DNA from 2 places in the Faecalibacterium sp. OF04-11AC genome. Region 1 is predicted to be linked to the other one. Evidence: a T-box and tRNA genes for the amino acid it is inferred to sense, from the RefSeq annotation. Region 1 holds a T-box; the other holds one or more tRNA genes.

Region 1 (3,398 bases):
GCCGTTGCGGCCCACACGGCGCTGTTTGAAGACCAGCGGGCCGGGGCTTTCCAGCTTGAGGGGGATGGCCACGATGGCAATGATGGGGATGCTGAGGATGCAGCCCACCAGACTGCCCACAATGTCCAGCATCCGCTTAAGGGCCTGGTCGCGGAGTTTGAGCTCCACGGTGCCCATGGTGACCACATTGCCGCCGGCGCAGCGGCTCAGGCTGCGGCTCAGGCGGGCGGTGCTGGTCTCATCGCAGCAGACATCCTCGATGCGGTCCAGCAGGGGCAGACGGAAATGGACGGTCAATCCCATGCTCTCCATCTCTTTCAGATAAGGCACAAAGGAATCACCGCTGTCCATGGGGATGTCCACATACACTTCATCCAGCGCGGCCTGCCGCAGCCAGTCCATAAAGGTATCGTAGTTGGCCTTGATGTCCACGCCCTCGATCTGGCCGCCGATCTGCTCTTCCGGGATCTCCAGCAGGGCAATGCCCGTCAGCCGCTTGGACCAGTCCCGCTGCAGCTCCCGCACCATTTCCCCGGCATGTTCGCCGGTGGTCACAACGCCCACCAGGCTTTCCATGCTGTTTTTCTTCCGGGTGGTGGTCAGCAGCTTTTTGAGCACACTGTGGAACACCGTCATCAGCACCACGTTGATGACCGGCACTGCCACCAGAAAATACCGGGAGCTCAGCAGCGGGGCCTTGGTCAACAGCAGGCCCGCCGAGTTGATGAGGGTCAGAATCAGGTTAAATTCGACCGAGATCTTCAACTCCCGTTTCCATGGACGGGTGGTAATGTTCTCGCTCTGGTCAAAGGTCAGAAACGTCAGCAGATAGGCCAGCATCAGCAGGCAGAACGCCTGGATGAGGTCGGGCGCGGTGTAGTTTCCACCTTGCCCAGCAGACCATCCACCATCAGCCAGCCCAGCGCCATGCTGAGGGCCAGCGAGAGGATGTCTGTTACAAAAGTGCAGACATACTGCAATTTTTCTCGCTTGGAAATCACGATTTTTCCATTCCTTCCTCGTTCACGATCATTTTCCCCCCAAGGGGACGATTCCTGTTTCCGCAAAAAGCCCTGTCCGTCAGGGCCAAAGAGGCACTTTGCAGGCCTCTGCCGGGCTCTATCGTCCGTCAATGGTTGATTTTATCACATTATCGAGAATGTTTCAATCCCAAAATTTTTCTTTCAGGCTTTTCAGTTGACAAACTCACTGTTTTTGCGTATTATAAGTAGAAGATGCAAAGGGGAAGTTCTGCCCCTTTGCACCCAGACTGCAAATCGGCTTTGACGAGAAGAGTACACCCCGTCCGCACCTGACAGAAAGCCCGGAGGATGGAAGCGGGCAGGCCGCGCGGAGTGGAAGATGGTCTCTGAGCCGCGCGGGCGAAAGGGAGTTTTCTCCCCCAGCCTGCGACGGGTGCGCCCGTTACCGCGCCGCGCTGGTACATTATTTATATACCAGCGCGCAAGGCTCTGCCTGCAAAGGCCGGGCGAACCAAGGTGGTACCACGAAAGCAATGCTCTCGTCCTTGGCCGGAGTTTCCGGCAAGGGACGGGAGCTTTTTGTTGCCGCAACAGAAAGGAAGAAACAGACCCATGAGTGAGCACAAAACATTCTACATTACCACTCCCATTTACTACCCCAGCGATAAGCTGCACATCGGCCACAGCTACACCACCGTGGCCTGCGACGCGCTGGCCCGCTTCAAGCGGATGCAGGGCTATGACGTCATGTTCCTGACCGGAACCGACGAGCACGGCCAGAAGATCCAGGACAAGGCAGCCGATGCAGGCGTCACTCCCAAGGAGTACGTCGATAAGATCGTTGCCACCGTCAAGGACCTGTGGAAGCTGATGGATGTCAGCTACGACCGCTTCATCCGCACCACCGACGATTACCACATGGAGTCCTGCCAGAAGATCTTCACCAAGCTGTACGAGCAGGGCGATATCTACAAGGGCGAGTACACCGGCCACTACTGCAAGCCCTGCGAGAGCTTCTGGACCGACAGCCAGCTGGTGGACGGCAAGTGCCCCGAGTGCGGCCGTGAGGTCTACGACGCCCACGAGGAAGCTTACTTCTTCAAGACCGGCAAGTACGCCGACCGCCTGCTCAAGCTCTACGAGGAGAACCCCCAGTTCATCCAGCCCGAGAGCCGCAAGAACGAGATGATCGCGTTCATCAAGCAGGGCCTGCAGGACACCTGCGTTTCCCGTACCTCTGTCAAGTGGGGCATTCCCGTCCCGTTCGACCCCAAGCACACCATGTATGTCTGGGTGGACGCCCTGAGCAACTATATCTCCGCCCTGGGCTACGGCAACGAGAAGTACCACGACTACGACAAGTTCTGGCCGGCAGACCTGCATATGGTGGGCAAGGAGATCCTCCGCTTCCACACCATCCTGTGGCCGGCCATGCTGATGGCTCTGGACCTGCCGCTGCCCAAGCGCGTGTTTGGCCATGGCTGGCTGCTGATGAACGGCGGCAAGATGTCCAAGTCCGTGGGCAATGTCGTGGACCCCGTGGTCCTGTGCGACCGCTACGGCGTGGATGCCATCCGCTATTTCCTGCTGCGTGAGATCCCGTTCGGCAACGACGGCATGTTCACCAACGAGGCCCTCATCAACCGCATCAACAGCGACCTGGCCAACGACCTGGGCAACCTGCTCAGCCGTACCGTGGCCATGTGCGAGAAGTACTTCGGCGGCACCGTCCACCATGTGGCCGGCACCGAAGCCATTGACACCGAGCTGGAAACCATGGTCAACGAGCTGGCCTCCAAGGTTTCTGCCGACATGGACAACCTGACCATTCCCCAGGCCCTGATGGAGATCTTCGCGGTCATTCAGCGCGCCAACAAGTACATCGACGAGACCGCTCCCTGGGCTCTGGCCAAGGACGAGGCCAACAAAGCCCGTCTGGAGAGCGTGCTCTACCACCTGTGCGAGGCCCTGCGCGTGGCTGCCGTCCTGCTGAACGCTTACCTGCCCTCCACCGCTCCCAAGATGATGGAGCAGCTGGGCCTGGATGCTTCCGCCCTCGACCTGAGCAAGACCGTTTACGGCGCGCAGGAGACCTACACCGTCCACAAGGGCGACGCTCTGTTTCCCCGCATCGACGTGGCCAAGGAGATCGCTTATCTGAAAGAGCAGGACGAGAAGCGCAAGGCCGCTGCCGCTGCTGCCAACAAGGCCAAGGAAGAGGCCGCAAAGCCCGCCGCCCCCAAGGAGGACGCTGCTGAGAGCAATGTGGACTTCACCCACGAGGAAGAGATCGACTTTGACACTTTCTGCAAGGTGGAGCTGCGCGTGGCTGAGGTGCGCGCCTGCGAGAACCTGAAAGAGAGCAAGAAGCTGCTCCACCTGACCGTCTTCGACGGTGAGCGCGAGCGCTGCATC
Region 2 (3,398 bases), on a different contig from region 1:
GCCGACGCGGCCAACTGGGTCTGTGCCCAGAACGGCTGGCCGACCTTTTCCGTAGAAACTTACAAGCACTTTGTGGGCAATGGCATCCCCAAACTGGTAGAACTTTTCTCCCCGGAGAGCGCCCGCACGCCGGAGCAGCTGGCGGCCACGCTGGCAGCGTTCAGCGCCCGGTATGATGCCCACAAAGAGGACAAGACCGCCCCGTATCCCGGCATGGCAGAGCTGTTGGACGCTTTGCAGGCCGAGGGCATCCAGACGGCCGTCTTTTCCAACAAGGCCGACGAGTTTTGTGGAAAGATCGTGGAGCACTACTTTGGCAAGGGCAAGTTCACGGTCATCCGGGGCAGCCGCAAAGGCGTGCCCACCAAACCCGACCCGGCTGGCGTCTATGCCTGATGCAGGACATCGGGGCAGACCCCAAGACGACACTTTTCATTGGAGACAGCGATGTGGACATCCTCACCGGCCACAACGCCCACCTGCCCGCCATGGGCGTGCTCTGGGGTTTCCGGGGCGAAGCAGAGCTCACCGCCGCAGGAGCCGACGCGCTGGCTGCAAAACCGGAGGATATTCTGGACTATCTCCACAAGGCCAACCGCTGAATCCTGCAGAAAACAAAGCATCCCGCCGCATCCGGACAACGGACACGACGGGATTTTTTGTTGCAGTTTGTTCACGGCCTGTTTCTTGATTTTGCGGAGGATCTTCCCTATACTGTATTTCATTCCATTCCAGAAAATGACACAGGAGGGCACATCCATGGGAACCGAAAAGAAGACCTCTCCCAATGTAGAAAGCCGCCTACGGCACATTCTCCGGATGCCGCAGGAAGTTTATTCCGCCAGCGGCATCGTGGTCAACGGGCGGCGGCTCAAAAGCTTTGTTTTCACCACCGATCTTGCGATCATCCGCAATTGTGACGCAGACGCCGTATTTGCCGTTTATCCATTCACGCCTCAGCAGGCCATCAGCCATGCCATCATTCAGGCTTCTTACATCCCGGTCTTCTGCGGCGTCGGAGGCGGCACCACCAAGGGGATGCGCACCCTGCAGCTGGCCCAGGATGTGGAGGGGCAGGGCGCCATGGGCGTTGTGCTCAACTCCCCCATCTCGGACCTGAATCTGCTGGCCGTTTCCCGGGTGGTGGATATCCCAGTCATCATCACCATGACAAAGGCCGATACCAACATCCAGGCGCGGCTGGATGCAGGCGCTTCGATCCTGAATGTCGCCTGCAGCACCGAGACGCCTCAGGTCGTGCGGCGGATCCGGGAGCAGTTTCCGGACATTCCCATCATTGCCAGCGGCGGCAAGACCGGAGAAAGCATTGCCGAGACCATTGCCGCAGGTGCCAACGCCATCACCTACACGCCGCCCTCTCCGGCGGTGCTGTTCAAAGAGATGATGGAAAAATACCGGGAATGATATCATCAACAGTCGTCTCGCTCTGGAGACGTTCCTAATTCTCTTGGACCCGCGCACGAACAGACAGCCCACCGGGCTGTCTGTTGCCGCCTGCGGGCGGCCCGTGCTGTTCGATTCCTCGGACGGGTTGCATAAAAAAAACTCCCAATCCTGAGATTGGGAGTTTTTTTATGACCCGTACGGGAATCGAACCCATGTTACAGCCGTGAAAGGGCCGTGTCTTAACCGCTTGACCAACGGGCCTTAGAAATACAGAGCTTCGCTAAAACCTCCGACTTTCGTCATCCACTACTGCGGACAACCGTCCCCCTTATCTTAGCGAAACTCTGTAACATGGTAGCGGTAACTGGATTTGAACCGGTGACACTTCGGGTATGAACCGAATGCTCTAGCCAACTGAGCTATACCGCCATATTTATTTCGTGCACTTGAACAGTGCTTTATTATTATATCCAACCAGACCCATTTTGTCAACATCTTTTTTCAAAAAAATTCACTTTTTTCGTTCCACACGAAAACACCCCCGCCGATGCATCGCTGCACACAGGCGGGGGTGTTTTCAACCATCAGAGAAAACTCTGTGGAAAATTATTTCTTATTGGTCGGCACCATGACCTCCAGGCCGCCCATGTAGGGCTGCAGGACCTTGGGGATGGTAACGCTGCCGTCGGCCTGCAGGTGGTTCTCCAGGAATGCGATCAGCATACGCGGAGGTGCCACGCAGGTGTTGTTCAGGGTGTGGGCCAGATAGCTCTTGCCGTCCTCGCCCTTGATGCGGATGTGCAGGCGGCGTGCCTGTGCATCACCCAGGTTGGAGCAGGAGCAGACCTCAAAATACTTCTGCTGGCGGGGGCTCCATGCCTCGATGTCGCAGCTCTTGACTTTCAGGTCAGCCAGGTCGCCGGAGCAGCAGTTGAGCTGACGCACCGGGATCTCCATGCTGCGGAACAGCTCCACAGACATCTGCCACAGCTTCTCGTACCAGTCGGCGCTCTCCTCGGGGCGGCAGACGACGATCATCTCCTGCTTCTCGAACTGGTGGATGCGGTAGATGCCGCGCTCCTCAATGCCGTGGGCACCCTTTTCCTTGCGGAAGCAGGGGCTGTAGGAAGTCAGGGTCAGAGGCATCTTGCTCTCGTCGAGGGTCTGGTCGATGAAACGGCCGATCATGGTGTGCTCGCTGGTACCGATCAGGTACAGATCCTCACCCTCGATCTTGTACATCATGGCGTCCATCTCGGGGAACGACATCACGCCCTGCACCACGTTGCCGTGCATCATGAACGGGGGGATGACGTAGGTGAAGCCTTTGTTGATCATAAAATCGCGGGCGTAAGCCAGCACAGCTTCGTGCAGGCGGGCGATGTTGCCCAGCAGATAATAGAAGCCATTGCCAGCCACGCGGCCTGCAGCATCCATATCAATGCCGTCAAAGCTCTCCATGATCTCGGTGTGGTACGGGATGGGGAAATCGGGCACGACAGGCTCGCCGAAGCGCTGTGCCTCGACGTTATAGCTGTCATCGGGACCGATGGGCACGCTGGGGTCGATCATCTGGGGGATGGTGTACATGATCTCCTGGATGCGGGCGGCAAGCTTGCCCTCCTCAGCCTCCAGCTCGGCCATCTTGTCGGCATCAGCCTTGACGGCGGCGTTGTTGGCGTCGATCTGGGCCTGCAGCTCGGCTTTCTTGGCCTCGTCGGTGCACTTCTTCAGCTGGCCAAACAGCGGGCCGTTGGCCTTGCTGAGCTTGTTGCGGGCGGCCTTGAGAGACTCGACCTCTTTCAGGCACTCGCGGTACTTGGCATCTTTCTCGATGACTTCATCCACGAGCGGCAGCTTTGCGTCCTGGAATTTCTTCTTGATGTTTTCCTTGACCGCGTCCGGGTTGTCACGGACAAATTTGATATCAAGCATGATTTACTCTCCTTACTCTATTTCGGTTCGCACCGGAGAGGTTCTGCCCTCTCCGG

What was found. The T-box of region 1 lies ahead of metG (methionine--tRNA ligase). A T-box ahead of a tRNA ligase gene usually reads a tRNA of that ligase, here a tRNA-Met.
Region 2: it has a tRNA-Met gene. The T-box ahead of metG (methionine--tRNA ligase) is inferred to sense a tRNA for this amino acid. The anticodon was not compared.

The regions. Positions count from the first base shown of each region.
Region 1 is NZ_QTVP01000010.1:16,495-19,892, forward strand. Features, by position in the region: gene DXA70_RS06845 (sugar transferase) at 1-840, opposite strand, end outside; gene DXA70_RS13760 (hypothetical protein) at 840-1,001, opposite strand; T-box leader at 1,275-1,533, shown strand; gene metG (methionine--tRNA ligase) at 1,596-3,398, shown strand, end outside.
Region 2 is NZ_QTVP01000041.1:10,951-14,348, reverse strand. Features, by position in the region: gene DXA70_RS12715 (HAD hydrolase-like protein) at 1-396, shown strand, start outside; gene DXA70_RS15595 (HAD hydrolase-like protein) at 396-602, shown strand; gene DXA70_RS12710 (hydrolase) at 760-1,425, shown strand; tRNA gene DXA70_RS12705 (tRNA-Glu) at 1,597-1,668, opposite strand; tRNA gene DXA70_RS12700 (tRNA-Met) at 1,760-1,836, opposite strand; gene serS (serine--tRNA ligase) at 2,014-3,342, opposite strand.